DNA from 3 places in the Phyllobacterium sp. 22552 genome. Region 1 is predicted to be linked to each of the others. Evidence: predicted binding sites of a transcription regulator. Region 1 holds the regulator's gene; each other region holds the start of a gene.

Region 1 (10,989 bases):
ATCTTGAAAGCGGAGAACATCACAAATGTTGTTCTTGCTGGTGGTATTCGGCACCGGCCGGAGTTCAGTGCCGCACTTAAGCCCAGAAACGGTAATCTTGTGGCGCTCTATCGGTTTATGCGCGCTTTCAGGCTTGGAGACGATGGGTTGCTCCGGGCTGTCATCTCGACAATTGAATCCTATGGTTTTCGCGTGCTGGGAGCGCACGAAGTCGTGCCTGATATTCTCGCGCCGGCGCCGGGATGCATCACACGTAAGAAACCTACTCAGGAAGGACATGAGAACATCGAAGCCGCGCGTAAAGCAGCGATATTGATTGGTTCTCTGGATATTGGTCAGGCGGCTATTGCCGTAGGCCGGCGCGTCGTGGCGCTGGAGGGCGTCGAAGGGACGGATGCGATGCTGCAGCGTGTGGCCGACCTGCGTGAGGCAAAGCGGATAAACCGCAAAGGTGGTGTCTTGGTCAAATGTGCCAAGCCGCAACAGGAGGTTAGGGCGGATCTCCCTGCTATTGGTGTGAGTACTGTTGAAAACGCGGTGAAGGCCGGTCTCAGCGGAATTGCGGTGGAAGCTGGCCGCACCCTTATACTTTCCTACGAAGATACCCTTGCCGCTGCCAATGCGGCCGGCCTGTTTATCCAGACTTTTGAGCAGGAGAAAAGCTGATGACAGCTCGAAAAACACTGCGTCTGGCTATCATAACCGGTGAGGAGTCCGGTGATCAGTTGGGAGCCGATCTGGTCAGGGCGCTGCGCAAAAATTATGATGGAGAGATTACGCTGACCGGCGTTGGTGGCGACCATCTTTCTGAGCTTGGGCTTGATAGCCTGTTTGACCAGCACGAGATAGCGCTTGTCGGGCTTAGTGCGATCATACGCAAATTGCCTCAGTTGGTTCGCCGGATATCTCAACTTGCTGCCTCAATTGTCGCTGCAAAGCCGGATTGTCTTATCATTATCGACAGTCCCGATTTCACGCACCGCGTGGCACGCAAGGTGAGGGCCGCTGATCCATCCATCCCCATCGTTAATTACATCAGCCCATCCGTATGGGCTTGGCGTCCTGAGCGTGCGAAGGCAATGCGCTCGTATATAGATCACGTTCTGGTTATTTTGCCTTTTGAAGTACAGGCATTAAAGGATTTGGACGGCCCACCATCCACCTATGTCGGGCATAGGCTGGTTTCTTATGTGCCGCTGCTGGAAGCAGCCGAAAAAAACCGGGCACGAGATGCGGGACTTGGCGATCGAGATATCAAGAATCTCCTGATTCTGCCGGGTTCGCGAAGGTCAGAAATCGCCAGTCTGATTGATGTATTCGGTGAAACGGCAGGATTGCTGGTGAGCCGGGGCAATCGCATAAATGTCACTATACCGACATTGCCCCGGGTTGAGGCAATGGTTCGTGAATTAACGGCAAACTGGACGGTCCGCCCGAATATTGTTGTTGGTGAAGCCGAGCGGTTGCGCGCTTTTTCGCAAGCAGATGCAGCGCTTGCCGCGTCGGGCACGGTATCGCTTGAATTGGCGCTGGCTCGCATACCAACCGTACTTTCCTACAAGGCGGATTGGCTAGCGCGCACTTTTCTTGCGCCACGTATCAAAATATGGAGCGCCGCGCTTCCCAATATCATAGCCGATGAACCTGCTGTGCCTGAATATTTCAATATATTCGTGCGCGCAGGATCGCTTGCCCGCCAAGTTGAGCAATTGCTGATGCCAGGTCTGCGGCGTGACGCTCAGCTTGAGAGTTTCGACAAGATCAGCCGATTGATGCAAACGGATCGGCCTGCCGGCGAAATTGCCGCTGAAAAAGTTCTTGAGGTTGCAAAGCGATAATTGTCGCTCATAACTCAAGAAAAAGGCGCCATCTGGCGCCTTTTTCTTTGTCTTTATTTATTTGCGATTTTCAACGCTCACATAATCACGCTGCGTTGCGCCAGTATAAAGCTGGCGTGGACGGCCAATCTTCTGAAGTGGATCTTCGATCATCTCTTTCCACTGGGCAATCCAGCCAACAGTACGTGCAACAGCAAACAGCACTGTGAACATGGTGGTGGGGAAGCCGAGCGCCTTCAATGTGATCCCGGAATAGAAATCGACGTTTGGATAGAGCTTCTTTTCGATGAAATATTCATCAGTTAGCGCAATCCGTTCAAGCTCCATTGCAACGTCGAGCAAAGGATCATCCTTGATGCCCAGTTCTGCCAGAACCTCACGGGTGGTCTGCTGCATGATCTTGGCGCGCGGGTCATAGTTTTTATAGACGCGGTGGCCAAAGCCCATCAGGCGGAACGGGTCGTTCTTATCCTTGGCGCGGGCAATATATTCAGGAATACGATCAACAGTGCCAATTTCACCAAGCATGGTCAGCGCAGCCTCGTTGGCTCCGCCATGGGCTGGACCCCAAAGGCAGGCGATGCCCGCTGCAATACAAGCAAACGGATTTGCGCCCGACGAGCCTGCAAGGCGGACTGTCGATGTCGAGGCATTCTGCTCGTGGTCAGCATGCAAAATGAAGATGCGATCCATTGCACGGGCAAGCACGGGATTTGGAACGTAATCTTCGCAAGGCACTGCAAAACACATGTGCAGGAAGTTGGTTGCGAAATCGAGATTGTTCTTCGGGTAAACGAAGGGCTGACCGATATGATATTTATAGGCCATGGCGGCCAGCGTCGGAATTTTTGCAATCATGCGGATCGATGCGACCATGCGCTGATGCGGATCGGAAATATCTGTTGAGTCGTGGTAGAAAGCCGATAGGGCGCCTACGCAGCCGACCATGACTGCCATTGGATGCGCATCGCGGCGGAAGCCGCTGAAAAAGCGCGACATTTGCTCGTGCACCATCGTGTGGCGCGTTACGCGAAAATCAAAATCAGCCTTCTGGCTCTTTGTCGGCAGTTCGCCGTAAAGCAGCAAATAGCAAGCTTCCAGAAAATCGCCATGTTCGGCGAGTTGTTCAATTGGATAGCCGCGATGGAGCAGTACACCCTCGTCGCCATCAATATAGGTAATTTGCGACTCGCAAGACGCTGTCGAGGTGAAGCCCGGATCATACGTGAATGCGCCAGTGTTCTTGTATAGAGTCCCAATGTCTACGACATCCGGTCCGATGGTCCCCTTTTTTATGGGTAAAGCGAATGCGTGACCATTGAGATCGATGTTTACGCTGTTCTCAGACATTGCCGTTCCTTTCTTGCTTTGACTTGCGCTGAACCAGCGCAAAAGCACCTTCCTCAAATGAGGTTATTTCCGTGATTTTTGCAGGCAGTGCACCGTACCCGAAAGGCATAATGTTGCAATGCAAAATTCGATGAAAAGCGCCTCACTATTGCGCTTTTAACTGATCCTCTATCCGACCGAGTGATTCATCCCGGCCCAGCACAGCCAATACGTCAAAAACTCCCGGAGACGTTGCCTTTCCCGTCAGTGCGGCACGTAGTGGCTGAGCGATCTTTCCGAGTTTCAGGCCGGTTTTTTCAGCATGAACACGAACAGCTGCATCAAGAGCTTCGGCGTTCCAATCACTAACTGCAGCCAAATCGGGCAATACGCCTCGAAGGACGGTCAAACCTTCCTCATTGAGCAGGGTGGAGGCTTTTTCGTCAAGCGGGAGCGGTCGTTCAGCAAACAGATATTTGGCACTGTCGGCAAGTTCCACAAGTGTCTTGGCGCGCTCTTTCAAGCCGGGCATGGCGGCGAGAAGCTGTGCCCTGGTTGTATCATTCAAGCGGGAAATTATGTCAGCCCCACCTTCGATCTCCGGCAAAATGTCGATCATGGCCATTACCAGATCGGCATCGCTGGAAATTCGCATATAGTGACCGTTAATCGCCTCGAGTTTCTGGAAATCAAAGCGTGATGCGCCGCGATTAATGTCGGATATTTCGAACCATTCGATCATTTGCGCATCGGACATGATCTCGTCATCGCCGTGGCTCCAGCCTAACCGTACGAGATAGTTCCGCAGAGCTGCTGGCAAATATCCCATGGCACGATAGGCTTCAACGCCGAGCGCACCGTGGCGCTTGGAGAGTTTTGCACCGTCTGCGCCATGGATGAGCGGAATATGGCCCATGACAGGCACGGCCCAGTCCATTGCGTTATAAATAACAGTTTGCCGTGCCGCATTGGTCAAATGATCATCGCCACGGATAATGTGCGTGACGCCCATATCGTGATCGTCGACGACGACCGCATGCATATAGGTCGGGTTGCCATCCGAGCGAAGGATAATGAAATCATCAAGGTCTTTATTGGGAAAGCGCACATCGCCTTGCACCTGATCGCGCACCAAGGTTTCACCCTCTTGGGGTGCTTTGATACGAATGACGGGCTTCACGCCAGCAGGGGCTTCCTTCGGATCGCGGTCGCGCCAACGGCCATCATAGCGGGGCGGGCGGCCTTCGGCACGGGCCTTTTCACGCATTTCCTCCAGTTCGGCCTGTGATGCATAGCAATAATAGGCTTTGCCCTTGGTAACCAGTTCTTCAGCTACGTCGCGATGGCGCGGAGCACGATCAAATTGGGAGACAACCTCGCCATCCCAATCAAGACCAAGCCATTTCAATCCATCAAGTATGGCGGTTACAGCTGCTTCGGACGAACGCTCGCGATCAGTATCCTCAATGCGCAATAACATTTTCCCGCCAGTATGCTTGGCGTAAAGCCAGTTAAACAGGGCTGTACGGGCGCCGCCAATGTGCAGAAAGCCGGTGGGCGAGGGAGCGAAACGGGTAACGACAGAAGATGACATAGGGTCTCCAGGGCAGTTCGGTCTATTAGTCGAACGTCCAATCGAATTGATTTGGCGTTGATGTACCATAGCGGTGCTGTCGTGCAAGGGCATTGGCAGAAATGGGGATCAATGGCCGAACCGTCAACCGACGAGAAAACGAGCGAAAGGCTTTTCTGGTTTCAACCGGAAAGTCTTGGGCAGCCGCTTGTCAAAACGTCTGGCACCGGAACGATCGATCATTATGGCGTTGGCTCGAATGGCCGCGTCGCCGTATTCAAACGGTCAGTCGAAGGTAAGCTGCAAGCCATTGCCCATGGAATTCCGGCGGCAATCAACGACGAGATTGCGCGAGGCGCGAAATTCTTGTTTTTGCCGGTGTTCGCTGGAACTGGAGCTATCCTTTATTTCGGCGCAAGCGGAGAGCCAAGACTAAGCCCGATGATCCTGGGAATCACGCTGCTTGTCGGATTTTATCTGCTGGCACACAACAGACCTTCGATAAGGATGGTCTGTCTCGGCTTCATGGCAATCACGGCGGGCATGGTTTGCGCAAAGCTGGAAACCAACAGAGCAGCGACGCCTATGCTTGGGTCTGAAGTGACGACCCGGGTGACGGGGCGTATTTCAGCATTGGCAAAGGATGCAAACGGAGGATGGCGGGTGATCCTTGACGTCATAGGCACCGAACGTCCTTCATTGCGTTATGGACCGGAGCGTATTGCGGTTTCTGCACGTCATTTGCCGCGAGATTTGAGCATTGGCGATGGACTCAAAGCACTGGTCCATCTGCGTCCGCAATCGGGCCCGGTTCGGCCAGCCAATTACGATTTTGCCTTTAACAATTATTATCGCGGCATTGGAGCCAACGGCTTTTTGCTGGGCCTGCCTCAAAAAGCCGATGTCGTGCCAAAGGCCGGAATAGCAGCAGCGGCATTCCTGACAATTAGCAATATTCGCCAGCAACTCACCCATCGCATATTGAAAAGCATTAAAGGGGAGCCGGGCGATATTGCTACATCGCTGGTGACAGGGCAGCGCGACGGCATAAGCGAGGAGACCAACAATGCCATGCGCCGCAGCGGCTTGTCACATATTTTGTCCATATCCGGCTTCCATATGGCATTGGTGGCTGCAATCAGCATAGGTTCGCTGCGCGCTGTATTCGCATTCTTTCCAAGTGCATCGGCCCGCTATCCCGTCAAGAAACTCGCGGCTGTCATCGCCCTGTTTGGCTCGGCATTCTATCTTCTGCTTTCAGGCGCCGACGTTGCCGCACAACGCAGCTTTGTGATGCTGGCAGTCATGTTGCTTGCAATGACCGTTGATCGCGCGGCGATATCCATGCGTAATCTCGCAATTGCCGCCTCAATTACAATTGCGGTTTCACCTCATGAAATTCTCGGACCAAGTTTCCAGATGTCCTATTCAGCAACTGCTGCCCTTATAGCTTTCTATAGCTGGTGGTCACGCTACCATTTGAGACGAGGCCTACGGAAACAGACAAGTGCCAAGGCCGGCATATGGTTGTTTCCATCAAAAGCAACGGCCTATATTGGCGGCATTGCCATGACCTCGCTGGTTGCTGGCGGAGCAAGCTCGATCTTTGCTGCCTATCATTTCAATAATACCGCTCCTTTTGGCCTTGTCGGAAATGCCTTGGCGCTACCAATTGTCTCAATTCTCGTGATGCCCTTCGCAGTGCTTGGCCTGCTCGCCATGCCTTTTGACCTCGATTGGCTTCCGTTTAAAATCATGGGATGGGGCATCGAGATTGTTATCGCCATAGCAAAAGCCGTAGCGTCGCATTCACCAAGTGGAAATCTTGGGCTGATGTCCGAAACTTCGCTTATTCTTATGGCGATAGGGCTTTTGCTTCTTCTATTTCTTTCAACGTGGTTGCGCCTGCTTGCCTTGCCATTGGTAGCATTGGCAATTGGTTTGACGGGACGGGCATCCTATCCTGCGATTATGGTCTCAGAAGACGGAAAACTGGTCGCGTTAAGAACGGACGACGACCATCTGGCGATCAATAAACAAGCAGGCAGCGCCTTCAGCCTCGATAATTGGCAGTTGGGGTATAGGGCCGGGCAGATCATTAAGCCGGCAATGAAAGGCGAGGTTGCAAGCGGCGCTCAATTCGAATGTGCCGATAAGCTTTGCACTGCCCGGGAGCCAGGAGGATTAATCGTTGCCTATACCGATGATGCAACAAGAACAGCAGATGCATGCCTAGAAGGGGATATCATCATTTTGGCTTTTGCCGCGAAGGCTCCAAATTGTCCAAATGCTGGAAAATTGTTGCTTTCATCGCAAATGCTGGCGCTCAAAGGCGCTGCGGAGATCAGGTTTGATGCTCCACAATCTGACTCTGTCAAAGCCGATTCCACACCAGTTGGCACCGATTTGGCAAAACAAGAGCTTTCTCAACGCCTGAATTCGGTTGATATAAAGTATGCGATTGGCACGCCCAATCGCCCTTGGAATAATTACCGCATCTATTCCCGCGCCGCGCGCAATCTTGAAGAGCGGCAACTATCCAAGAAACCACCGGATACAAGCAATAAAATGTAGTTCGGCGTTTATGGTAGTCCCAAACATTTTTCGCTAGCTGCTATTCTGTGGCTGTTCGAATGGAGCCTACGAATAAAAGCACACCGTCCAGCGAAGTATAAACGCCATCAATATCTGCGTATCAGACCGACCAGCTTGCCCTGTACCTGAACGCGGTCCGGTCCAAAGATGCGGGTTTCATAGGCGGGGTTTGCTGCTTCGAGAGCAATGGATGCACCTTTTCGGCGAAAACGCTTCAAGGTTGCTTCTTCATCATCCACGAGTGCCACAACGATTTCACCGGGGCTCGCGGTATCTCCGCGCTTGATAACAACAGTGTCGCCGTCAAAAATACCCGCTTCGATCATGGAGTCACCTTTGACCTCAAGCGCATAATGCTCACCGCTGCCGATCATATCGGGCGGGAGATTGAGCATGTGAGTCTGGTTTTGAATTGCAGCGATCGGCACACCGGCAGCGATACGTCCCATAACAGGAATGCTGATCATGTTGGCAGCAACAATATCGGCAGTGCTTGCTTGCGGGCGAGGCGGCGCAACATTTCGTCCCAAACTGCCTTCAATAACGCTCGGAGAAAATTTGCGTTGCGCGTTCAGACCCGGCGCAATTGAGTCGGGCAGGCGAAGCACTTCCAGCGCCCGTGCCCTATTTGCTAGCCGACGAATAAATCCTCGCTCCTCCAGTGCGGTAATCAGGCGATGAATGCCGGATTTGGATGCGAGATCAAGTGCATCCTTCATTTCATCAAAAGAAGGGGGAATGCCCGTTTCCTTCAACCGTTCATGTATGAAGAGCAGAAGTTCATGTTGTTTGCGCGTCAGCATAGGGGCGATCCTTAAGTGTGGAATCGGAAAAACAAAACCAGAACAAACACTATATGTTCCAGTTGTGTTCCACAAGGATTAATATCTGGTATAAACCAGCCCTATATGCCCATTTACTCTGAAAATCAGATGGAATGACGCAAAATATAAGCCTATCCGCTTATCGGAGGACCGCTCGACTGGCGTACTGTGAGTTCCACGGGCCATAATTCATGAATATTGTCCACAGGTTCGCCATCAAGGACGCGCACGAGCATTTCAGCGATTCTCGTGGCGGCGGAGCGCATTGATGATCGCGTGGTGGTCATGGATGGAACCATGTTGCTGGCATTGAGATATGGAAAGACATCGTCATGGGTGATGAGCGATACTTGTTTGCCCAACTGATAACCCTTGTTGCGAACTGCACGTGACACGCCCAAAGCGGTCATCATGGATCCTGCAATGATTGCTGTCGGTCGCGGAGTGCATGAAAGCAGGCGCTGTGTTTCGCGAAAGCCGATTTCATCGGAGAAGTAGTCATGCACGATGAAGCGTGGGTCGATTTCGACGCCGCGTTCGCTTAGCGCTTGGCGATATCCGAGCTCGCGATGCTCAGAGAACGTAAACCCTCTTAACCCGTCAATCATGGCTATATGCCGATGTCCAAGGTCGAGGAGGTGGCTTGCCGCCTGATAGAATGCGCCCTGATTGTCGATATCCAGCCAGGCATGGGGCCTGTCTATGTTCGTACGGCCATGCAGAACAAAGGGAAAGTTTGCATCGATCAGCATGGATACGCGCTCATCGACCAAAACAGGTCCGGAGACGATGATCGCATCAACCCGTTTGCTCGAAATCAGGCGCTTATAGACCGAAATCTCGTCATTATCGACAATGGGACTGAGCAGAAAATCAATCTCGTCCCGGGAAAGGCGCTCCGCCAAGCCGGCAAGAAATTCCGCGGTATGAGGCCCAAATCGCTGGCTGGAATCTGCGGGGATAACCAGACCGATAGCACCGACACGGCCCATGGCTAGACGTCGGGCATTTGCATTTGCGCTATAGCCAAATTTCAATGCCGCTTTATTGACGCGCTCGCGCGTAGCCTCATTCACTTCCGGATAACCGTTCAGCGCGCGGCTAACGGTCGTCTGGGAGAGGTTGAGCTTTTCAGCGAGTTCTTTCAGCTTCATGCCGGACGGTCCAAAACTGTATTCCTATCTGCGTCGTTCGATGTCTTTGCCTTCGTAATATAATCATACTTCAAAGCGCTTTAAATGATCTGCACAATTTTATTTGCCTGATTAATGGCGTTCATAAACTATTTATTGACATTCGTTTTGCGTTTTGACACCTTTTATCCAAAGCGCTTTGGATAGGTTAATTTCACTGTCTGATGTGCTTGAGGAGGATCGTCAATTGGGGATTGAATGCCGTCCGGCATGGGTTGATCCATCAAATATTTCTGGGAGGATTTATGAAAAAGAGTTCAGTTTTTGCGGGCATCCTGCTTACAGCGCTGTTGTCTTCAGGTGCCTATGCAGCCAATCTTTCTATTGTTTACAGCTCGACCGGCAATGAAAATGCCGAGTTGCGCAAGCAGCTTGACCGCTTTGAAAAAGAAACGGGCAACAAGGTTTCCATTGTGGCGATGCCATCAAGCAGTTCTGACAATTTCGGTCAGTATCGCCTTTGGCTTGCAGCCGGAAACTCGGATATCGATGTCTATAAGACCGATGTGGTTTGGGCGCCTCAGCTATCAGAGCAATTTCTCGATCTGACCGAAGCGGCAAAAGGCGTGGTCGACCAGCATTTCCCGTCGATCATTGAAAGCCAGACAGTGGACGGCAAATTGGTTGCCCTGCCATTATACACAGATGCGCCAGCACTTTATTATCGCAAGGATCTGCTCGAAAAGTACAAGAAGCCGGTTCCCAAGACCTGGGATGAAATGGCTGCGACCGCCAAGGAAGTGCAGGATGGCGAGCGCCAAGCCGGAAACAAGGGAATGTTCGGATTTGTGTTTCAGGGAAATGCCTATGAGGGTTTAACCTGTAATGCATTGGAATGGATAAAATCATCCGGCGGCGGCCAGATTGTTGAGGCTGACGGTACGATCTCGGTCAATAATCCGGAGGCGGTTGCTGCGATTGATCGTGCCAAAGGCTGGATAGACACCATATCGCCAAAGGGTGCGCTGGCCTATAAGGAAGAAGAGTCCCGCGGGGTCTGGCAGACAGGCAATTCCGTCTTCATGAGGAATTGGCCTTACGCTTATTCATTGAGCCAAGGCGCTGACAGCGCCGTCAAAGGTAAGTTCGATGTTGCGCCGCTGCCCGTGGGAAAAGAGGGCGAGAAATCTGCCGCAACGCTGGGCGGTTGGAATGTGGCTGTTTCAAAATATTCCAAATCACCGGATGAGGCCATAAAGCTTGCTTTGTTCCTGGCAGATGAAAAGCAGCAAAAGGAAATGGCAATCAATATTTCTCATTTGCCGACCATCAAATCGCTCTACGATGACAAGGATATCGCTGCGGCGCAGCCTTTGATCCCATTGTGGAAGCCGGTTTTTGAAACGGCTGTTCCACGACCGTCTGCTCCGACAAAGGTCAAGTATAACGAAGTCTCCTCAATGTTCTGGAGTGCTGTTCACGACACATTGTCCGGAAATGGCACGGCCGCTGAAAACATTGAAGTACTTGAAGCCAAGATCGCCGAGCTTCAGGGAGGTAGCTGGTAGTTTTCTGCCAGCATAAGGGCACGGTGCGAGCGGTTGGAAGCCTCCTGACAATCCGCTCGCACCGACTGCCTGAGTTCACATCCCGATGTTTTTCCTGGGCAGGAATTCAAATATGACCTCAACAGCATT
Region 2 (10,989 bases), 110 kb from region 1:
CTGTTCAATATCGGTATAGGCTTGCTTTCTTCTCTCACAGATCAAGTCGGCCCAAGGCTTTGAAAAACCGTCGACCTGACGAAAACCGAGTCTTGTGCATAAAACACCATTTTCCTTTGATTCCAATGTGTTGTCCCAATGACTGAAATTAATATCTACAGGACGTACTTCGACATCATGCTTGCGCGCATCGCGAATAATCTGGTCTGGCGGATAAAAACCCATAGGCTGTGAGTTCAACAATGCCGCCGCGAAAGCAGCGGGATAATGACACTTAATCCAAGATGAAATATAGACCAGGATGGCAAAACTCGCAGCATGGCTTTCAGGAAAACCATACTCGCCAAATCCTTTGATCTGGTTGAAGCAGTTTTGAGCGAAATCCCTTTCATAGCCTCGGCGAACCATGCCTTCCACCATCTTGTTTTCCAGTTTGTGTATAGTTCCCACATGCCGGAAAGTTGCCATGGCGCGGCGCAATTGATTAGCTTCATCGCCGGTAAAACCTGCTGCGACGATGGCAATACTCATCGCCTGCTCCTGAAAGAGAGGAACTCCAAGCGTCCGGACAAGAACCTCTTTCAATTCGTCTTTATGTCCGTGATCAGGCGAGGGTGAAGGATAAACAACAGAATCAGGATTGTTGCGCCGCTTCAAATAGGGATGAACCATATCCCCCTGAATGGGTCCCGGTCTTACTATGGCGACTTCAATAACCAGATCGTAAAATTTCCTCGGACGAAGGCGCGGCAGCATATTCATCTGTGCACGGCTTTCCACTTGGAAGACCCCAAGGGAATCTGCCTTGCAGAGCATGTCGTAGACGTCGTCATCATCCAATGGGATGTCCGCAAGTCCATAGCGTTTACCACCGTGTAGATGAATGAGATCAAAGGCCTTGCGGATACAAGTGAGCATGCCAAGCGAAAGAACATCGACTTTCATGATATTGAGTTCGTCAATATCATCCTTGTTCCATTCGATGAAAGTACGGTCTTTCATGGCGGCGGGCCCTATCGGAACGGTCAAATCAAGACGTTCCTGCGTGAGGACGAAACCGCCAACATGTTGGGAAAGATGACGTGGGAAACCAAGCAGTTCCTTGGCAAGCCTTATGGTGCGGCGGATCATGACATTATCAGGATCAAGTCCAGCCTGCTTTATTTCCTGCTTTTCAACGACCGATCCCCAACTACCCCAAACCATATTGGCCAAAGCGGCAGTGACATCTTCTGTCAGGCCCAGTGCTTTCCCAACATCACGGATTGCACTGCGCGGCCGATAACTGATGACGGTTGCAATAATAGCAGCATGGTCGCGCCCATATCGCTCGAAAATCCATTGCATGACTTCTTCGCGGCGCTCATGCTCGAAATCCACATCAATATCGGGCGGTTCTTTACGTTCTTTCGAAAGAAACCGGTCAAAAAGCAGGTTGCTTGTGGCGGGATCAACGGCCGTAATGCCCAGACAATAACAGACAGCAGAATTGGCCGAGGAACCGCGCCCCTGACAAAGGATATTTTGTGAGCGGGCATAGGTAACAATGTCATAAACAGTCAGGAAGTAGGGCGCATATTCCAACTCCCCGATCAGGGTCAGTTCTTTTTCCAGGATCGTAGACACATTTTTGGGAATGCCATCCGGATAGCGTTTATTGGCGCCGATCCATGTTTCATCGATCAGATGTTGCTGGGGTGTTTTGCCGGGTGGAACAGGTTCATCAGGATATTGATAGCGTAAATCATCAAGAGAAAAACTGATCGGCTTCACAAAGCGCTGCGTCTCTTCAAGTGCTTCCGGAAAAAACCGAAAGAGATACTGCATGTCGGTTGGCGATTTCAGATGCCGCTCTGCATTCTTTTCCAGTTTGCGGCCAGCTGTCTCTATCGTAACATGCTCACGGATACTGGTCAGCACATCCTGAAGTGGCCGCCGGGCAGGAGTGTGATAAAGCACATCATTAACTGCCAAAAATGGAATGTTTGCATCGGCTGCAATTCGAACCAGTTTTTCACCGTGACGCCTGTCGGCTCCCTTGCGCGGCATCACCAGACCAAGCCAAACGCAATCCGCCGCCGCAAAAGCTAGTTTTTTTAGGAAGTCCGTGAAGCTTTCGTCGGGATTTTCGGGAGGCATTACAGCTATCTGAAAATTGTCTGCCTTGAACAGAAAGTCTTCGAAAAGCAGATGGCATTCCCCTTTGGTCTTGGCACGGTGCTTTCCCACACTCAAAATCTGGCAGAGATGACCGTAAGCAGGGCGATCTCGCGGATAAACAACAAGGTCAGGCGTGCCGTCAGTGAAACTTAGCCGACAACCAATATAGAGGTCTATTGAAAGACCCTGTTCTTTTTTGATTTCTTTTCTGGCGCTATGGGCTCGCACCACGCCAGCAAGTGTATTGCAATCGGCAATACCAATGCCTTTAAGCCCCAGAAGAGCTGCAGCCAGAACCAGTTCCTGGGGTTGCGACGCCCCCTTGAGGAAGGAAAAATTGCTGGTGACGGCAAGCTCAGTATAATCCATCAGGCAAAAATCCCATGCAAATACCATCGGGGGGTGGGATCGCCTCGCTCATAAAGACCCTCGCGGAATACCCAAAAACGCTTTCCCTGATTGTCTTCAACCCGGTAATAGTCGCGTGTGAGAGCACCCGCATGCTCGCGCCACCATTCTGGTGCAATACGCTCGGGTCCTTCAGCTAAAACAATCGTGTGCTGTACGCGGCGCCACGTAAAGCGCGCCGGTGCACCGTCAGGAACTCCCGATGTCGTTTCAATGCGTTCGGGTGGATTAAACAGTCTGATTGGTCTTTCGGGAGGATTTCCAGGGTAATGTTCTGGTGACCACTGAACTGATTGATCCGATCTATTCCCGGCTGCAGCTTCAAGCATGACAGCACGTTCAGGAATGTGCGTATCAATAGCAACAGGTCGCAACACACGCGAACTGCCCAATCTTATAGAAAGTCTATCGATGAGCGCATCAAATGCTTCTGTCTCTTGCCGCGTATTGTCGAGACTTTTCTGCAGCGCATGTGTTTGTTCTGTTCGAATAGCAGAGAGCCGAACAATATCAAAGCCATAGCCTGCATCCAGAGGTTCTGCCAAGCTTGATAGCCTCTCCTTGAGCAATCGCAGTAATGTTTTTGTCTCTACAAGCGGCCTTCCGGATTCAATACGAATCCGTCTCACATTTCCATCAACACGAAAAAAACTCGCTTCGATTTCACGCGCACCTTGAACACGGGTTTGCAATTGCCTGAAAAGTTCATCGCCAAGGGATTGAAGTAAAAGCTCGACGGAATCCATAACAACCAAAGGTTCGGCCATGCGTCGCTCAACCATACAGACAGGCACAATACGGCGCGGAGAAATTGGCTGGTCTTGCCTGCCAAAAAGACTGTCCAGGCGATTGATCAGCGCTTTTCCGAAACGGGCAACAAGGGCAGCACGGGGCAGAACCTCGACTTCGCCAACATGCAGCAGACCTGCGCGCTTCAGACCAGCAAGATGTGCTGCTTCTATCTCAAGACAGGCAAGGTGCAGTTTATATAGTCTCTTTTCTTCATCATCGCCGATGACACCGCCGGATGAATAGCGTGCAAAGGCACGGGCAGAGGCTGCATTGCTTGCGATGGCTGATTTTACTGCCACGCCCTGTTGATTGAGACGATTGTGAATATCCTTGAGCATAGTGTGCTCATCCCCAAAAAGATGAACACAGCCTGTAATATCGAGGATAAGACCATCCGGATCGTCAAAAGCGGCCAGAGGCGTGTATCGATCACACCAATCTGCCAGACGCTCCAAAAATGCGGAATCCTGACGAGGTGAGGCAAATGCGATATCCAGCTTTTCAAACTGCGCACGTGCATCAGCCAAAGTCATGCTTTTGTATAGACCTGCTTTTGCAGCTCTCTGATCAACCGCTACCAGCCGTAAAGTATTGGCAATCTTGTCAACAACAATGAGATACTGATCAGAACGGTCGCGCTGCGAATTTTCGCGTTTGAGACGATCCGTAGGAAGATGTGGAAACCACAGAGCCAAAAACCTGCTCGATCCGTTGGAAAACATGATTTTCACTCTCCCATTGTAATAGCCATTGGCCTGTGTTGCCCTGCCTGTTGCGAATGAGTTGGACTTGAAAAACAGGGTTGCCCGGCGCGTTTGCACCAGGGGATTGTGAGGTTGCAGCACGAATTAACCACCGTGTGACGGCAGCATTTTCACCCGGAACAGCTCCCAGCCTCAGGAGAAAGGCGGGCACTTCGGCCTGTTGTGCGCTAAGCAGTAATTTTCGCGAGGCAGTCAAATCCAGACATTTGGGATGGCCCCACGGCGCAATAATAACTGCTCCCATACCGCGAATGCCAAGGCTGTCTGCTGCAGCCTTTAAAACATTATGAGGCGAGGAGCACCGAACGAAAACCACCCGCTCCGGGTCGAGACCCAAATAATGCAGGCCGGGAGCATAGGGAAAGCCATGTTCATTGCCTGTAAAATCCTCTTCAATCCAAAGAATGGGGCTTAGGTTGGCTGATGCGCGCAAGGCGAGGGCAATAACAAAACCTGTTGCGGCTCCTGCGTCCCCACTTTCCTTCGCAAAAATCTCATGCAGAGCGCCTCGCTGAAGGCCACCCCGAAATACGCCGTCTACAGCCCGGCAGCCAAGATCAAAGGCAGAGCCAGACACACCTTGCGTGCCTTGCTCATTTAGAGACGCAATATCGCGTCTTAACGCCGTTAGATCGACGATCGCCACTATAGAACCCCTGTTTGTTCATGATATGTTCCATTATCAAATTTAAGGTATCCAGTGTCAAGCGCTTCCCGATACGAATGGTTAGAATCAGATCATCAATTGCAGATTTCAGAGTCATCCAGCCTTTCGCTGTTGAGACTCATGGGAAGGATTTCTGATCTGGCTCTGAAGCCCTTCTTCGCGATAATGGTTGTGTTATAGATTGAGGTGAAACTACGCTCAAAGTCATAGAAATGATCGCATGTCTGCCAAATCCACCGCTCCCATACCTAAATCGGAAAAGAGACATTCACTATTATTTCGGTGGATGTTGAGGCGGAATGCTCGGCAGGCGTTAAAGCTGCCACAGGTCAGAGCCCGAGAAACAGAGCTGTTTCGTGAAAGTATAAAGGGAAATTTGCCAAATTCAGGTAATGTTCTCCTGGCAGCATGCGATGATCGCTATTTCTACAATTTTGCTCTGGGGCTGATCAAATCCATCGAACGTCTAGGTCAGCCTGAGGCATTCCATCTTCTGCTTCTTCAACCTTCCGGCAAGGTCATCGAGGAAGCGGCTACCCTTTCCAAGACTCTCAAGCACGTGAGGCTGACCTATTCTATTGATCCATGCGCACTGGCAGAGGGGCTGCCACGCCGTGAAATCTATTATACCGCCGCACGCTTCCTGCTAGCGCCTTTAATTCTGGAAGCTGGTGTCGAACGCCTTCTTATGATTGATGTCGACGCCGTGATGAATCGGTCTCCCTGGCCAATAATTCCATCTGATTTCGACCATCAAAGCGGAGCATTCATATTTAGAAGGAATGAAAAACATCCGTGGCGCAAAATTCTTGCATCTGCCGTTCTTTTAAATAATTCGCCAGGTTCAATGCGATTGGCAAATGCAATTGCCGTTTCGATAGCAGTTAGCTTGGGGAAGAAACCCAAATATCATATCGACCAGATTCTACCGTTTTACGTCTGCGACTTTGCAAGCAAAACGATTCAGAATTTTTCCACTGTGGATATTCCCCCCAAACTCATGGGATATGATTACGAGCCGGAAGCCGCTTTCTGGACAGTCAAGGGTCATCAGGCGCTTGATACTTTTATAAGCGAAAGAGACAGGCTTCTTGGCCCAACGGAACAAGAAAACTAAGTCCGCCTGAAAAGTTAGGCGCGGCAGTTAAGCCCTGTGTGAGTGCCGATAGCGCGAATAATGTCATCCCAATCCTCAAGGTGAATTTCATGGCCGCCACCTGGAACACGGAGAAGTTCTGCACCTGGAACGCTTTGTGCCAGCAATTCGCCGTGCTCGATCGGAAAAATCGGGTCCGCTGTGCCGTGGACAACGAGAAGAGGTTTAGCTAATTCGTCGCGCTTGTTGTCCCAGCTGTCACCACCTTTCAACATGAAATGATTGGTAGCGCTGGCGAAGTTTTTAGCACGCTTCACATCATGCTCCACGAGTTTACGGGCCTGCATCTCATTATAGGGATGCCGTGTACCTGCAATCATCTGCGTATCTTTAACAATAAAATCTATGACCTGAGCGCTATCGGTCCAATCAACACTCTCGCCTGTCGCTGCGTGCTCCATATAGGCACTACTCGTCTGCGGAAGGTTGGAGGTATCAACGCCGATGGGCGTGGTTGAGATCAAGGTCAGCGTTTTTACGCGTTCAGGATGGGCGAAAGTGGCCATTTGCGCGATCATACCACCCAGCGACATACCGACCAGATGTGCGGTTTTGATATTGTAGGCGTCGAGCACGCGAAATGCATCCTGAGCCATGTCGTCCATTGTATAGTCAGGGTTTCCCGGCTCATAAGCGGTCGAAAGGCCGGTATCCCGATTATCATAACGAATGACGTAGCGATTTTGGGCGGCGAGTTGCTTGCAAAACCCCTCCGGCCACCACAACATGGAAGCCATGGCGCCCATGATAAGCAGAACAGGCTCATGGGTTGGATCTCCAAAAGCCTGCGTGGCGATCTCAACATTGTCAGCAATGATGATCCGTTCATTCATTTCGTCATCCCCCTGCACAGCATCTGAGGTGTCAATGCCTCGAGCCTCGTCTCAAACGAACAGCAACTACATTGGTTGTGAACTTACATAACTGATCCTATAATGCAACCAGTCTTGCTAAAGAAGCAACCGCCGGCAATGACAGCAAAAACCAGAAGAGGTTCAAATGTTGGATCGTGCAGATTTCTATGACGCAGAATTAAAACGTCACACCAAACACTTGATTGCCGCTGCCAGCGTTGGAGTGAGTGACCATGTGCTTGATGTGGGTTGCGGGGCAGGGCAAACCACGCGCGATGCCGCCAGCCTTGCTGTCAATGGCAAGGCGATTGGTGTGGATACGTCAAGCGATATGCTGGAAGTTGCCAGGCAACGGGCAAATGATTCTGGGCTCAAAAATGTTTCATTTGAGCAGGGCGACGCCCAAAGCCACGTATTTCCCCAAGCCAGATTCGATCTTTGCATCAGCCGGTTTGGCGCTATGTTCTTCTCTGATCCGGCTGCCGCGTTTGCAAATATTGCCAGCGCCATGCGTCCCGATGCGCGACTGGCATGGATGGTATGGCAGAGCCAGGATAAAAATGAATGGTCTGGCGCCATTCGGCGAACCGTAGCTCCGACCACGATGGCCTCACCGGAAACCCGGAAGGCGTTTTCCCTTGGTGAACCTGCTAGCGCCAAAGAGCTTCTCAATACCGCAGGGTTTGTATCCGTCGATTTTATCGACGTGCGGGAACCGGTATTCTACGGAGCATCTGTCGACAGCGCGTTTGACGCTCTCATGAAAATCTTCTCCATAAAGGATATGCTTGCTCAAACGAATGAAGCACCCGAACCTGCCTTGCAACGGCTGCGCAATCTGCTTGAGGCTCATATGACCACTGACGGGGTGCTCTTTGACTCCCGCGCCTGGGTAATTACCGCTCGAAGAGAATAGGATATTTTGCGGGAATGATGGTGAGCGCGCGGGGGTTCGAACCCCGGACCTACTGATTAAAAGTCAGTTGCTCTACCGGCTGAGCTACGCGCTCCCTTGAAAGCCATAAACTGGCCTCGGGAAGTGCGGCGGAACATAGGTGCGAGATGGCAATCGGTCAACAGCTATTGTGCATAGTTTCTGTGATAAAAAGCGTTGTTTTTACAGCTTTCTTCAAATTTCCCCGGCAGAGCTACCCCGTAATGCGGTATTTGATCAGAGGAATGGCGAAAAGGTGATTGGAAATCCGAACAGATTCGGCTTAATCCGGCGCAACCTGAATGACCATGAAGGAGCGCATATGGCGCTGGATGTTTCCTATCTGACTGCCGCCGGGGCCGGGGCGCTCTCATTTCTTTCACCTTGTGTGCTGCCTCTCGTGCCGCCGTACCTGTGCTACATGGCAGGGGTGACTGTAGAAGACTTCCGAGCTGATGCTTCCACCGCCAAAATTTCACCGGTCAGGCGCGCGCTCCTTTTATCGTCCTTTTGCTTCGTCTTGGGATTCACCACAGTTTTTGTTCTACTGGGTGCAGGCGCATCGACAATTGGGGCATTCCTGCGCATGTGGCAGCAGGAAATAGCCATCCTGGCCGGAATCATCATCATCATTATGGGATTGAACTTCCTCGGTGTGTTCAAATTAGCTTTTCTATCCCGCGAGGCACGCTTTCAAAGCAAAGGAGCACCGGCCAATCCCTTTGCAGCCTATATTATGGGATTGGCATTCGCATTTGGCTGGACCCCATGCATAGGACCGGTGCTTGGTCCAATTTTGGCTCTGGCTGGCGCACGCGATACTGTCGCTGACGGGGCGCTACTGCTTGCGATCTATTCTCTTGGGCTCGGCATTCCCTTCATTATTGCCGCACTATTTTCCGGTGTGTTCATGCGATTCCTTTCCCGGTTTCGCATGCATCTTGGCAAGGTCGAAAAAATCATGGGAGGACTGCTGGTGATTACAGGAGTACTTTTCCTGACCGGAGGGCTGCAGACATTTTCATTCTGGCTGCTTGAAACATTTCCCATCCTCGGCCAACTTGGCTAAAGAGGCGCAAGTTACCAAATTGCAACCAGCATTGTGCCATGTTGCAGCCTGATAACGCTTTGGCCAAACTGAAAGTCTGAACCATGACATCACGCACTTGTCTTACGGTTATTCTCGCTGCCGGAGAGGGCACGCGGATGAAGTCCTCATTGCCGAAAGTGCTGCATGAAATAGCCGGATTACCAATTGTGGGACACGTCGCCAAGGCAGTGCAAGGTGCTGGAGGCAGCGATATAGCCTTAGTGGTGGGCCGTGGCGCCGACAAGGTTGAAACCTCCGTGCGCGCGCTCGTCAGCAATATCACCGTTCACGAGCAGGTGGAGCGCCTTGGCACGGGACATGCCGTTCTTGCCGCACAATCTGCCATAGAGGCAGGTTACGACGACATCATCGTGGTTTTTGGTGATACCCCGCTCATCGAAACATCTGCGCTGGAAATGGCTCGTGAGAAACTGGCTGGCGGTTCAGACATTGTGGTGATGGGATTTCGGCCTGAAAACCCCCATGGATATGGCCGCCTTATTGAACAGGATGGCCGCTTAATTGCGATTCGTGAAGAAAAGGACGCAAGCGAGTCCGAAAAGAAAATTGGGTTTTGCAATGGCGGTCTGATGGCTTTGCGTGGTGATAGTGCCTTGGCATTGCTTCACATGATTAAGAATGAGAATGCAAAAGGTGAGTATTATCTGACCGATGTGGTGGAGATCGCCAATTCGCAAGGGAAGTCTGTTGTTGCCATCGAGATTTCTCCGGACAATGTGATCGGCATTAATACGCGCCTGGAACTGGCGGAAGCGGAAGCGATTTGGCAGAACCGCAAACGCCGCGAAATGATGCTGGCAGGCGTATCCATGCAAGCGCCGGAAACAGTATTTTTCTCTCATGATACAGTGATTGAGGCAGATGTTACGCTGGAGCCCAATATTGTTTTTGGCCCGGGTGTTTCGATTGCGTCCGGTACTGTAATCCACGCATTTTCGCATATTGAAGGTGCAAGCATTGGAGCAAACGCAAGTATTGGCCCGTTTGCCCGTCTTCGTCCGGGTGCAAATCTCGCGGCAAAAGCAAAAGTGGGCAATTTCGTTGAAGTGAAGAACGCCAAGATTGGGCAGGGTGCCAAACTAAATCATTTGAGCTACATCGGAGATGCTACCGTTGGTGCGGACGCAAATATTGGCGCAGGCACGATTACGTGTAATTATGATGGTTACAACAAATACCATACTGAAATTGGAACCAACACATTTGTAGGGTCCAACTCGTCTCTCGTTGCGCCGGTATCGATAGGTGATAATGCATATGTTGCTTCAGGCAGTGTGATTACAGAAAACGTGCCGGCAGATGCGCTGGCCTTTGGTAGAGCGCGTCAAGAAATTAAGGAAGGGCGTGCCGTCCAATTGCGGGCGCGATATGCTGCCTTGAAGCTGTCGAAAAAGGCAGAGTAGGGCAGTCCCTTTAAATCATGCAAGGGTTAGGTAGGCTTTCTGCCATGGCGACGCGCCATAGGCAGAAGTGGTAAATTGAGGCATCGGAGTTTTATATGTGCGGAATTGTAGGAATAATCGGACGGGAACAGGTTGCCCCCCTTCTGATCGATGCGCTCAAGCGGCTCGAATATCGTGGTTACGATTCTGCTGGTGTGGCAACGCTGGAAAATGGCCTGCTTGACCGTCGCCGGGCCGAAGGCAAGCTTATAAACCTCGACAACCTGCTCAAAGAAAACCCGCTTGGCGGAACAATTGGTATTGGCCATACGCGTTGGGCCACGCACGGCGCGCCCATCGTCCGCAATGCTCATCCACATACAACGCCGCGCCTTGCTGTCATTCACAATGGGATTATCGAAAACTTTGCTGAGCTTCGCTCCATGCTGGAAGCTGACGGCTATGTTTTCGAAACGGAAACAGACACAGAAACTGTCGCCCATCTGGTGACGCGTGCTTTAGATCGTGGCCTTGCCCCGATCGAAGCTGTTCGTGAGTCACTGCCCTTGTTGCGGGGCGCTTTTGCAATCGCCATCATGTTCAAGGGACAGGAGGATTTGCTGATTGCAGCCCGCAACGGGCCGCCGCTTGCCGTAGGGTACGGGCAAGGCGAAATGTACTTGGGTTCCGATGCTATAGCGCTTGCGCCCTTCACGGATAATCTATCCTATCTTGAAGATGGTGATTGGGCAGTTTTGACC
Region 3 (10,989 bases), on a different contig from region 1:
TGGATTTTCCGCCTTGGGCATTATCGCCGAAGCGCTTTTTGAGGATGGATACTACGGTTGCAATACCGTTTTCGTTGCGCAGCAATGCACCTGCGTCTGCCAATGCCATTCCAGTTTCCAGCCTTTTGTTGGATTCTCTTCAGAACGGTATTTTTAGGCAATACACGGGCCTTGTCTAGTTGTAACTCTGCGTTACACGAAAGGCCGCAGGCGTCAGTTCTTCGGCGCCTTAATCTTCGTCATCATCATCATCATCATCATCGTCTTCACCGGGTGACCAGTCGGTTACTGCAACGAAGCGTTCCTGCTCACCAGTTTTTTCAAAAACACTGCCAACGGGCGAATCCAGAAGAGGAATAATACTCGGATCATAGTTTGCGATGGTATTAACGTCGAAGATGCCACTATTGTCGGGATCTTCCATATAGTCGTCGCTCTCAAAGCCGGAGAGGAAGCGCCAACCACTATCAAGATCATTATCAGGATCTTCGCGATACATGAAACGCACTGGATAGCCGTCAATCGTTATCGTGTCAGTCGCAATGCAACCACCATAATTGCGTATCAGTGGCCGTATTTCTTCCTTGGTGAGTCGGTAACTTTTATCCATAGCCGATTTTAGTTGATCGTCATGGACTTGGCTAGCTTCCGGAAGCGGTCAGCATATTTGCTCTTTTCCGTAGCATTGACGATGAGGATGGCGCGCACATAGCGATTGGTTTCAAACCGCGCGATCTGGGCCACGTAAAGCGCATCGCCGCTGGCGGAATCTGTCGCTGTTCCATCGATTTCGATCCATTCCGCGCCATCGACCTCGCTGCTTGTCTCATTATCGGATTGGACATCCTTGATTCCGGTTAGCGATGCGAAGGCCTTTTTCGAAAACTCCAGCCGCGTGGCGGCCTCAGGCGCTGTATTCAGGTTTGAAGCAATAATCACCATTGGTTGCATCGAGTTGATGGCAACATCATTTGGCCCCTCGGTCAAAAGCAAGGTGGCTCCGGCAATAACACGCACGGGGCGAAAACCGGACGTATCTGCAACTTTGAAGGGCAACGACGCAATCTGGTCCGGCAAGCTTGCGGGCGCGCGAACAACCAAAGTACGCAGAGCTTTTTCCACATCGGCATCCGACAACGCACCTTTGGCACCATCCGGTATCTGGACCGTCACCATTGCAGTTGTGCTTTCGGCACCGACAAGCACAATCCACTTGCGATATTTGACGCCAGCTGCCACCTGACTGGCGCGGATCAGTTTTGAAACAACAGCGCCCTGCACCGACCATTCCTCAGGCCCGGATATGGTTTCTATACCCGTAGCCAGTAGGCCTTCCCGATTAAACCCCGCAGCGATTGTGGCATAGGCATCAACGGGAAGTTCGGTCACGACGATAGATGTGCCCTTGGCTGGGTCTTCGAAACCGCTGAAACTGGAAGATGGTACCAAACCGGCTGGCGGAACCAAGCCAATACCTGATCCACTTGGAAAAACCGCTTCTTGCGCAAATCCGGGTTGGGCGATCACCAACAAAACAAACAAGAGGCCGAAGACCCGTCCAACAAACTGCATTTATCAAATCCTGTTTTATTAACGCACAAATAGTAAGCACAGAACGATCCGGCAAGCGATTGGTTTCGCAAGTCCGGTCGACCATTCGTACAGCTGCGTTGAATTGCTCTCAGCTCAAATTCTTCTTGAAAAACTCAACCGTGCGGCTCCATGCAAGATCGGCAGTCTTCTTGTCGTAGCGCGCAGCAGAGGTGTCGTTGTTAAAAGCATGGTTCGCACCTTCATAGACATGAATCTCAAAGGTCTTTCCATTGGCTTCAAGCGCTTTCCTGTAATCCTCAATTCCGGCATTAATCCGTGAATCGAGACCCGCATATTGCAAAAGCAGGGGGGCTTTGATCTTTGCCACGTCTTCCGATTTCGGCTGACGACCATAATAGGCTACGCCTGCCCCAAGCTGTGGCGCATTGACAGCAAGATCGTTGACCATGCCACCTCCCCAGCAGAAACCAACAGCGCCAACCTTGCCATTCGATGATTTGATTTTGGCAAGATAGTCCAGAGAGGCGACGCCCTCTGCAATCGCGGTTTTTGAATCGAGCGCGCTTATCATGCCACGGGCTTTTTCCTCGTCCTCGGGCGTCCCGCCCGCTGATGACAGAAGATCCGGCGCCATTGCCACAAAACCTTCAAGGGCCATACGCCGGGCAACGTCGCGAATATGGCCGTTTAACCCGCGATTCTCGTGGATGACGACAACTGCTGGAAGCTTACCAGACGCATCGGCAGGAACAGCCAGATAGGCCTTGATATCGCCGGAAGGTCCTGCAAATACGAGATCTTTGGTGAAGAGCCGTTTGTCTTCCGGTGCGATGATTGCAGCCTGAGCAGAATTTGCTGCGAGCATGGGAGCAATAACTGCCGCAGCAGCGCCCGAACCTGCAAGCTTTGTGAGCTTGTCCATGAAAGAGCGGCGGTCGAGCGTCAGGTGAGTATACTCATCAAACGCGTCGACCATCGCCTGTGTAATATTCGGATGCTTTGTTGGTTCGCTCATTTTACAATCCTTTTAGAGGAAATGAGCCGCCCTCCTCCAATCAAGTCCTGACACGATGCGACAGGATGCCGGTAGAAAGAGCAACACCAAGTCCCGTGATAATTGCTGCCGCAATTTCCCAGACACCGAGCGCCTCGTCAAGGAAGATGGAGCCACCCACAGCAGCAAGCACCGGAGTGAGCGCGCTGAACGCGGCAGCCTGACTGCCACCAAGCGAGCGAACGGCTATTCCGTAGGCAAGCATAGCAGCCAGCCCGGAGAGCACACCCTGGCTCAAAAACTGCAAGCCGATTTCAGACAGCGGTACATCCATGATCGTTGTGCCGAAAAAAGCAGCCAGCACCAGATGGATGATGAATGACCAGACAGCAATCAAAGCGCCACCATGCAGAGCAGTCAGACCTGAACGCTTGAAAGCGTGGGTATAACCAGCCCATAGCAATGCGCCGAATGGCAGAAACACAAAGCTCACCCATGAAATCTGATGGCTGCCGATGGCTAGCGTCAGCAGAATGGCAAGCCCGGCAACAATGGCAGCAAGGCCAAGCCAGCGTGCAGCATCCGGGCGTTCGCCGAACAGGACAACCCCGATCAGTGCGGCTGCAAGGGGCATTGAACCGCCGAGCAGCACGCCTACGGCGGCGGCGGGCGTCGAATGAATGGCGAAGGTGGTGATCTGGAAGAACAATACGCCCGCGCCACAAACCATGATTGCGAGCAACGCCAAGGGAACATTGCGGGGCAGCAAGCCCGTCTTCAGCCAGACCGGCGCCAGCACCAGCGCGGGAAGACCGTAACGAATGAGCCCAAGATCGATAGTACCAAGATGCGTACCGCCGGAATGGCGGGTGGCAATGATCCACGTTGCCCAGATGAAGACCGTAACCAAAGCGCCGGCATAACCGGGAGCCAGAGAGGCAGATTTGTTGATTTCGGGTGAGATCGCAACCATTGAAATATCCTTTCAGATTAGTCTGAATGTGTTTCCATGGGAGCAATATAGAGCGAATGCCTCTGGCATGTCCTTGCAAGTTGATGCCACTTAGCCTATGATTTCAGCTACTTTCGATAAGATTTAACCTTGTTAAAGGCAGGATATGCCAAATCTTGATAAATTCGATATTGGTATTCTTGAGGCACTGCAAGGTGATGCACGGGCCACAAATGTCGAGATTGCAGAAAAGGTGAATCTGTCACCTTCTCCTTGCCTGCGGCGCATCCGAAATCTGGAAAAGTCCGGCGTCATTCGAGGTTACCGCGCCGATATTGATCGCAAGGAAGTCGGGCTTGGACTGACCGTCTTCGTGGAAATAAAGGTGGGACAGCACAGCAAGGCAAACTCCGAACTTCAGCAAGCGGCTTTGATCGCCATGCCGGAAGTGACCGGCGCGTTCCTTATTTCAGGAACCGCGGATTTTCTTGCTGAGGTGGTGGTGGAAGATCTCTCCGCCTATGAGCGGTTTCTTACGGAAAAACTGCTGGTCCTGCCCGGCATATCGGACATTCGCTCAAACTTTGCCATTCGCACAATCAAGACCAACAGTCCCTTGAAACTACCGCAGCGCTGAATCAGGATTCGCAGAAGGTAATCCGATTGCTGAACGGGTCAGTAACGGTGACTTCTCGTCCCCAGGGTGCTTCTTCAAGACCAGGTTTCATGAAACGGTAGTCTTGGGAATGCAGTTCCTTATGGAAAGCCTCAATGCCTGTCATGCGGACATAGACCCGCGCGCCGGGGCTGGCATCACCTGAATGCTCGCTAAGATGCAGTGTCAGATCGGAACGTGATACCTGACAATAAAGCGGAAAATTGTCTCCAAACCGATGCTCCCAATCGAGCGTGAAGCCAAGAAAATCGAGATAGAATTCCCGGGCTTTAGAAACATCAAAGATACGGAGGATGGGATTGGCAGGTCCGAACGAGATACCTTCTTTCGGGGCTGGTTCATCGGCAATTTTGGCCGCAAGCACATTCCAACTATCGAAACCGAAACCGGCTGCGACGAGTTCAAGCCCCTCACCGTGAGAAATTTTGATATTCTTTTCGTCCAGAGCGTTGCGCAGCGATTTGGCAATAGCCTTGGCGTCATTGAAAGTACGCATAATCATTCCTTCGTCGTCGGTGAATCTGGAAAGTCAGTGCTCGCATTGCCGACCAGTTCACCTTTCAAAGGATGAAGCCAAGCTTATTTATTCGATACATTCACCGTAACCCGAAGGCCGCGAGCGGCTGGCTGTATCAGCCGCTTGCAGCAATATTCCTGCTTCGGATTACCGTCAATCTTATTTTGGCAGAGTATAGGCGATGACATAATCCCCCGGCTTTGTGCCGACCGAACCATGGCCACCCGCAACAATGACCACATATTGCTTGCCATCATCCAAGGAGAAGGTCATCGGCGTTGACTGGCCACCGGCAGGAAGGCGAGCCTCCCAAAGCTGCTTGCCATCAGTCACGTTATAGGCGCGCAGATAATCATCAACCGCGGCCCCGAGAAACGCAACGCCACCGGCTGTGATGATCGGACCGCCAATGCCCGGCACCCCAACCTTGAATGGCAATGGCACTGGCGAGGAATCCCGCACAGTGCCATTGCGGTGCTTCCAAGCGATCTTGCCTGTACGCAGATCGGCACCGGCGACATAGCCCCATGGCGGCGACTGGCAAGGCAGGCCAAGCGGTGAAACAAATGGACCCATCACCACCGCGTAAGGAGCGCCCTCATTGCGGTTAAGCCCCTGCTCGCTACCCTTGGTGCCAACTCCGGGCGGAGGCACATCGGCGCGTGGCACAAGACGCGAGGTAAAGGCAAGATATGTCGGCATGCCGAACATGATCTGCCGTTCCGGGTCAACTGCGACGCCGCCCCAGTTGAACACGCCAAAATTACCCGGATAGACGAGTGATCCTTGCAATGATGGCGGAGTATAGCGCCCTTCATAGCGCAATTTCAGGAATTCGATCCGGCAGACGAGCTGGTCGAACATAGACACGCCCCACATATCCTTGCCCGTCAAAGGTGGCGGCGAGAATGTCAGGTCCGAAATCGGCTGCGTGGGAGAGGTAAAGTCACCCTCGATAGCGCCTGTCGGCGCGGGAATTTCCTTGATCGGAATGATCGGCTCGCCCGTACGGCGGTCGAGAACATAGAGATCGCCCTGCTTGGTTGGTCCTACCAGTCCCGGCACTGTGCCATTGACCGTATTGATATCAACTAGCGTTGGTTGTGCAGGAACATCCATGTCCCAAAGATCATGATGGACAGTCTGGCGCACCCAGCGCATCTGACCGGTATTAAGATCAAGCGCAACGATTGAGGACGAGAATTTCTCCACATTTGCGGAGCGCCCAGCACCAAGCTGGTCAGGTGTCTGATTTCCAAGAGGTACATAGATCAGACCAAGCTTTTCATCGGCACTGGAAACAGACCAGCTATTGGGAGAATTATGCGTGTAGGTCTGTCCATCCGGCAAAGGTGTCGTTACATCCGGATTGCCGGAATCCCAGTTCCACACAAGCGCGCCAGTATTGATATCGAAAGCGCGGATGACACCGGACTGTTCCTTCGTCGAATAATTATCATTGACCGCGCCACCGATTATGATCTTTCCCGCCGCAACAACGGGCGGCGATGTGGAATAGTAATAGCCTGCGGGGTTATAGGGCATGCCTTTTTCAAGATGCAGCGTGCCTTTGTCAGCAAAGGACGAGCAAATCTGGCCATTGGCCGCATCAAGCGCAATCAAACGCGCGTCGGACGTCGGCAGATAGACGCGTTCGGCACAAGGCTTGCCTGGTGTGGCAGCAGGATCGGCATAATAGGAAACGCCCCGGCAGGTCTGATGTTGACGATCGGGATTCATGCCGGAATTGGAATCAAACTTCCACTTTTCCTTGCCTGTTGCCGCATCAAGCGCGATGGCCCAATTGTGCGGCGTGCAGATGAAAAGTGTATCGCGAACCTTGAGCGGCGTGACCTGATAAGTGGTCTCGCCAACATCCTCCGGCAACTTGACGTCGCCAGTCTGATAGGTCCAGGCGACTTGCAGCTTGTCAACGTTTTCGGTGGTGATCTGCTTCAACGGTGAATAACGCTGACCATAGGGCGTACGCCCATATTGGTGCCAATCGCCCTCCGGCATATTGCCGCCCAGATCGACAGTATCTGAGACAATTTCCCTGCTCAATTCACCCGTAATTTGCAACGGATCCTGGGTCATCGAATAGCCTGCAACAACCAGCGCCACAACAACAGCAACGGACAACGACAGAGCCGGAACAGCGGAGGAAGAACCAGCACCGCTTGCAGATGAATTCAAGCCCCGCCTGATCCATGGTGTGAGCAGCCACAGCCCAAGGATCATGATGACGCCGCCGCGTGGCGCAAGCTGCCACCAGTCGAAGCCGATTTCCCAAATGGCCCAGCCAAGCGTTCCTACCACCAGCAGCGCATAAAGCAGCAGAGCGGATGACCGCCTACGGAAGAGCAGAAAAGCAACCACAAGGAACGCAAGCGCAGCAATGATATAATACCAACTGCCGCCCAGGACAGCGAGCCATACACCGCCGACGCCAAGAGCCGCGCCAATGAGAAGGAAAACGAGTGCCGTGAGAGTGATTGCCATGAGGAAAGTCCCTTTCCGATCTCAATCAAAACCAGATGATCCTGACATGAGGCGACGAATGTTGCCATCGGCTGTCAAAACCTTGAAGTCACGAGTCATTAATCAAAATGGGTAGGCTCATAAATCGAGTGACGCAATATCCTGACTTGATATTTCAACCGCCCACTTCAATTGAAAGTGGGGGGCTAATTGCAATTGTTCTCTTTTTGTATCGCATTTTTCTGGTTTTTCGGTACCGAATCACTACATTGGGTTCAAATGTCTGGATTACCTGACGATATTCCGTTTTTCGACGAACCTGATGCGCCCCGCCAGCCTTCGGGCATAGCTGCACGCGCCATGCAGGCGCGTAGTGCACCACCTTATCTCAATGGACTTAACCCCGAACAGCGACTGGCGGTTGAAACCACCGAAGGGCCTGTACTCGTTCTGGCTGGTGCTGGCACTGGCAAAACACGGGTTCTGACTTCCCGTATTGCGCATATCCTTTCGCTCGGCAAAGCTTGGCCAAGCCAGATACTCGCCGTCACCTTCACGAATAAAGCAGCACGCGAGATGAAGGAGCGCATTGGCGTTCTCGTCGGCGGTGCTGTCGAAGGGATGCCATGGCTCGGCACGTTCCACTCCATCGGCGTCAAGCTATTGCGCCGCCATGCGGAACTCGTGGGGTTGCGCTCCGATTTCACCATTCTGGATACGGATGATGTCATAAGGCTGATCAAGCAGATCATTCAGGCGGAAGGGCTGGACGACAAGCGCTGGCCCGCCAAACAATTTGCCTTGATGATTGATGGCTGGAAGAACAAAGGGCTCGGACCTTCCGAAATTGCTGAAGGCGATGCCCGGTCGTTTGCCAATGGTAAGGGCCGAGAACTTTACACCGCCTACCAGAACCGTCTGAAAACATTGAATGCCTGCGATTTTGGCGATTTGCTATGCCATCCAATCCGGATGTTCCGCGCCTATCCCGATATCCTCAAGGAATATCACGCCAAGTTCCGCTATATTCTCGTCGACGAGTATCAGGACACCAATACCGCGCAATATATGTGGCTGCGCCTGATCGCACAGGGATCGAAGAATGTCTGTTGCGTTGGCGACGACGACCAATCGATCTATGGCTGGCGCGGGGCAGAGGTAGACAATATTCTTCGCTTCGAAAAGGATTTCCCGGGCGCAGTCGTGATCCGGTTGGAGCGCAATTATCGCTCTACCGCGCATATTCTTGGCACCGCATCACATCTCATTTCCCATAATGAGGGACGGCTTGGCAAAACGCTTTTCACCGATGCCCCAAACCCGGAAGATGCCAAGGTCAATGTGCATGCCGGCTGGGATTCCGAGGAAGAGGCTCGGGCAGTCGGCGAAGAGATCGAACAAGCGCAGCGCAAAGGCCACAATCTCAATGATATTGCCATTCTTGTGCGCGCTTCCTTTCAGATGCGCGAGTTTGAAGACCGCTTTGTCACGCTAGGTCTGAATTACCGCGTTGTCGGTGGTCCACGCTTTTACGAGCGCATGGAAATACGCGATGCGCTGGCCTATTTCCGCGTTGTTGCGCAGGGTTCCGACGATCTGGCGCTGGAGCGCATTATCAATAATCCCAAGCGCGGACTTGGCGAAGCTGCAATCCGGCAGGTGCATGATTATGCCCGCGCCAAGGACATCGGCATGCTTGATGCAGCCGCAGATCTTGTTGAAACTGAGGAGTTGAAGCCCAAACCGCGCTCGGCTTTACGCGAAGTGGTGGAAAATTTCCGGCGTTGGCAGTCGCAAATTGATTCCGTACCCCACACGGAACTGGCGGAAAAGATTCTCGACGAATCCGGTTATACCGCCATGTGGCAGGCAGACCGCTCAGCCGAAGCGCCGGGTCGCCTCGAAAACCTTAAAGAGCTTATCCGCTCTATGGAAGAATATGAATCACTGCGCTCTTTCCTTGAGCATGTCGCGCTGGTCATGGATGCTGAGCAGAACGAAAATCTTGATGCTGTAAACATCATGACGCTGCACTCGGCAAAGGGGCTGGAATTTGAAACGGTCATTCTTCCCGGCTGGGAGGAGGGTCTGTTTCCGCATCAGCGTGCGCTGGATGAAGGGGGACGCTCTGGGCTGGAAGAAGAGCGCCGTCTTGCCTATGTCGGCCTGACGCGCGCCAAGAAAAACCTGCATATCTGGTTTGTTTCCAACCGCCGTATCCATGGTCTGTGGCAATCCACCATCCCTTCCCGCTTCCTTGAAGAACTCCCCGAAGCGCATGTTGAAGTAATCGCCGGTGGCGATAGCTATGGTGGATATGGCGGGCGCGGCGGCTACGGCCAATCGCGCTTTGATCGCGCCGACCCGTTTGAAAACAGCTACTCAACGCCCGGTTGGCAAAGAGCCCAGCAAAACCGTTCTGACGCCACACGCAATAATTGGGGCTCGCGCTCGGGCGCACGTGTGGAGCGAATAGGCTATGGCGAGACGGATTCCGGCCATGGCGCAGGGCGCGGCTCGGTTAAAGGACGCATGATTGATGGTGAACTCGTCGCCAAATCCGTCAGTGAAACGCCATCAAATTTCGATGTTGGCGACCGTGTATTCCATATCAAATTCGGTAATGGCAATGTCTCATCCATCGAAGGCAACAAGCTGACGATCGACTTCGACAAGGCCGGACAAAAACGCGTGCTGGATAGTTTCGTGAAGGGGATTTGACCAGCTACGTAAAGTTGCTGAAAGAATGTGCGTGGTATCTCTTTCGATAAGCCAGGAGAGCGAACCACGCCTATCGATTTTGTAAATTGCAATTTATCGTTCGCCTCCCCTTACCCTCTCCCTGAATGCTGCCATGTCCCAAGCGGGTCCGGGGTCTGATTTGCGACCGGGAGCAATATCGTCATGGCCTATGATATCTTCGATCTTATAGGCGGCGCAGATTGCCCGCGCTGCCGCTTGCGCTGTTTCAATCTGCGCCTTGGTGAAAACCTCCCAGCCACAATCCGGCACACCGAATTTATGGCGCGCCTCGATAATTTTGGAACGAACAACATCAACGCCCGTCCATGAAATCCAGCGGTCCTCAATTTTCTTGAGTGGCCCCCAATTTTCCATTTCCATGCCGATCGAGGAATTGTTCAAGCCGGAATAGAGCACGCCATTTTTCCCCGTCCATTGGCTTTTGCCCGCGTGCCACGCTATCCTATTGAAAGGAACACATTGCTTTACAGTCCCGTCACGGCGGATAACCAAATGGGCCGAAACATTGGCCGATTTTTTAGCGAAATAGCTGGCAATATCGGAATCCGGGCCGCTGGCCGTATAGTGAATGATCAGAAATTTCGGGGAAAGCTTCCCACCAATATTGGGCGATGGGATGAGGGGAATCGCACTGGATCCGACATATAGTCTGTGGCTTTTAACCGCAAAATTCATGAAAAAATTCCTTAAAACAACACAAACATGCCTATCATAAGTTTTAATTCCTATTCGTCAATGAAAAAGATGCCGCTTGCTGCGGCACCTTTCAGGTTTTCTAATTATTCCGGCTTGCCCTTTGTCCAGGTAACATTGCCTGCAAATAGCGGGATTGTGGATATGGATGTTTTGGCCGAACCATCCTGAACCTGACTGGCATGAGCCAGATAAATCAGTGTGTTGTTCGCCTTGTCATAAATGCGGGTGATAATGAGCTTCTTCCAGATCAGGCTGGTGCGCTCCGAAAACACGCGTTCGCCGCCCTCATCCAGTTCAATATCACCGATCACGACCGGACCAGTCTGCTGGCATGAAATAGAAGCATTGGACGGATC

Evidence for each region. Region 1 encodes LexA, which represses DNA repair genes until DNA is damaged. Its sites were predicted from a motif close to TGTTCNNNNTGTGTTCNG; they were not measured.
Region 2: ACTJI9_RS15110 (ImuA family protein) is a predicted target of LexA. The motif match lies at 4,786-4,803, and genes of this name have one in related genera.
Region 3: ACTJI9_RS02255 (ATP-dependent helicase) is a predicted target of LexA. The motif match lies at 7,392-7,409, and genes of this name have one in related genera.

Annotation. Positions count from the first base shown of each region.
Region 1 is NZ_JBQENG010000006.1:205,619-216,607, reverse strand. Features, by position in the region: gene ACTJI9_RS15715 (LpxI family protein) at 1-666, shown strand, start outside; gene lpxB (lipid-A-disaccharide synthase) at 663-1,838, shown strand; gene gltA (citrate synthase) at 1,896-3,188, opposite strand; gene gltX (glutamate--tRNA ligase) at 3,334-4,761, opposite strand; gene ACTJI9_RS15695 (ComEC/Rec2 family competence protein) at 4,873-7,314, shown strand; gene lexA (transcriptional repressor LexA) at 7,422-8,138, opposite strand; gene ACTJI9_RS15685 (substrate-binding domain-containing protein) at 8,291-9,313, opposite strand; gene ACTJI9_RS15680 (ABC transporter substrate-binding protein) at 9,598-10,860, shown strand; gene ACTJI9_RS15675 (carbohydrate ABC transporter permease) at 10,973-10,989, shown strand, end outside.
Region 2 is NZ_JBQENG010000006.1:92,250-103,238, forward strand. Features, by position in the region: gene ACTJI9_RS15100 (error-prone DNA polymerase) at 1-2,532, opposite strand, end outside; gene ACTJI9_RS15105 (Y-family DNA polymerase) at 2,529-4,082, opposite strand; gene ACTJI9_RS15110 (ImuA family protein) at 3,985-4,770, opposite strand; gene ACTJI9_RS15115 (hypothetical protein) at 5,012-5,908, shown strand; gene ACTJI9_RS15120 (alpha/beta fold hydrolase) at 5,923-6,780, opposite strand; gene ACTJI9_RS15125 (class I SAM-dependent methyltransferase) at 6,947-7,717, shown strand; tRNA gene ACTJI9_RS15130 (tRNA-Lys) at 7,736-7,811, opposite strand; gene ACTJI9_RS15135 (cytochrome c biogenesis CcdA family protein) at 8,058-8,804, shown strand; gene glmU (bifunctional UDP-N-acetylglucosamine diphosphorylase/glucosamine-1-phosphate N-acetyltransferase GlmU) at 8,888-10,249, shown strand; gene glmS (glutamine--fructose-6-phosphate transaminase (isomerizing)) at 10,345-10,989, shown strand, end outside.
Region 3 is NZ_JBQENG010000001.1:446,976-457,964, reverse strand. Features, by position in the region: gene ACTJI9_RS02295 (FAD-binding oxidoreductase) at 1-109, opposite strand, end outside; gene ACTJI9_RS02290 (DUF2185 domain-containing protein) at 230-610, opposite strand; gene ACTJI9_RS02285 (hypothetical protein) at 619-1,572, opposite strand; gene ACTJI9_RS02280 (dienelactone hydrolase family protein) at 1,682-2,569, opposite strand; gene ACTJI9_RS02275 (DMT family transporter) at 2,610-3,521, opposite strand; gene ACTJI9_RS02270 (Lrp/AsnC family transcriptional regulator) at 3,667-4,137, shown strand; gene ACTJI9_RS02265 (glyoxalase superfamily protein) at 4,139-4,672, opposite strand; gene ACTJI9_RS02260 (glucose/quinate/shikimate family membrane-bound PQQ-dependent dehydrogenase) at 4,853-7,195, opposite strand; gene ACTJI9_RS02255 (ATP-dependent helicase) at 7,454-9,895, shown strand; gene ACTJI9_RS02250 (N-acetylmuramoyl-L-alanine amidase) at 9,989-10,612, opposite strand; gene ACTJI9_RS02245 (CreA family protein) at 10,717-10,989, opposite strand, start outside.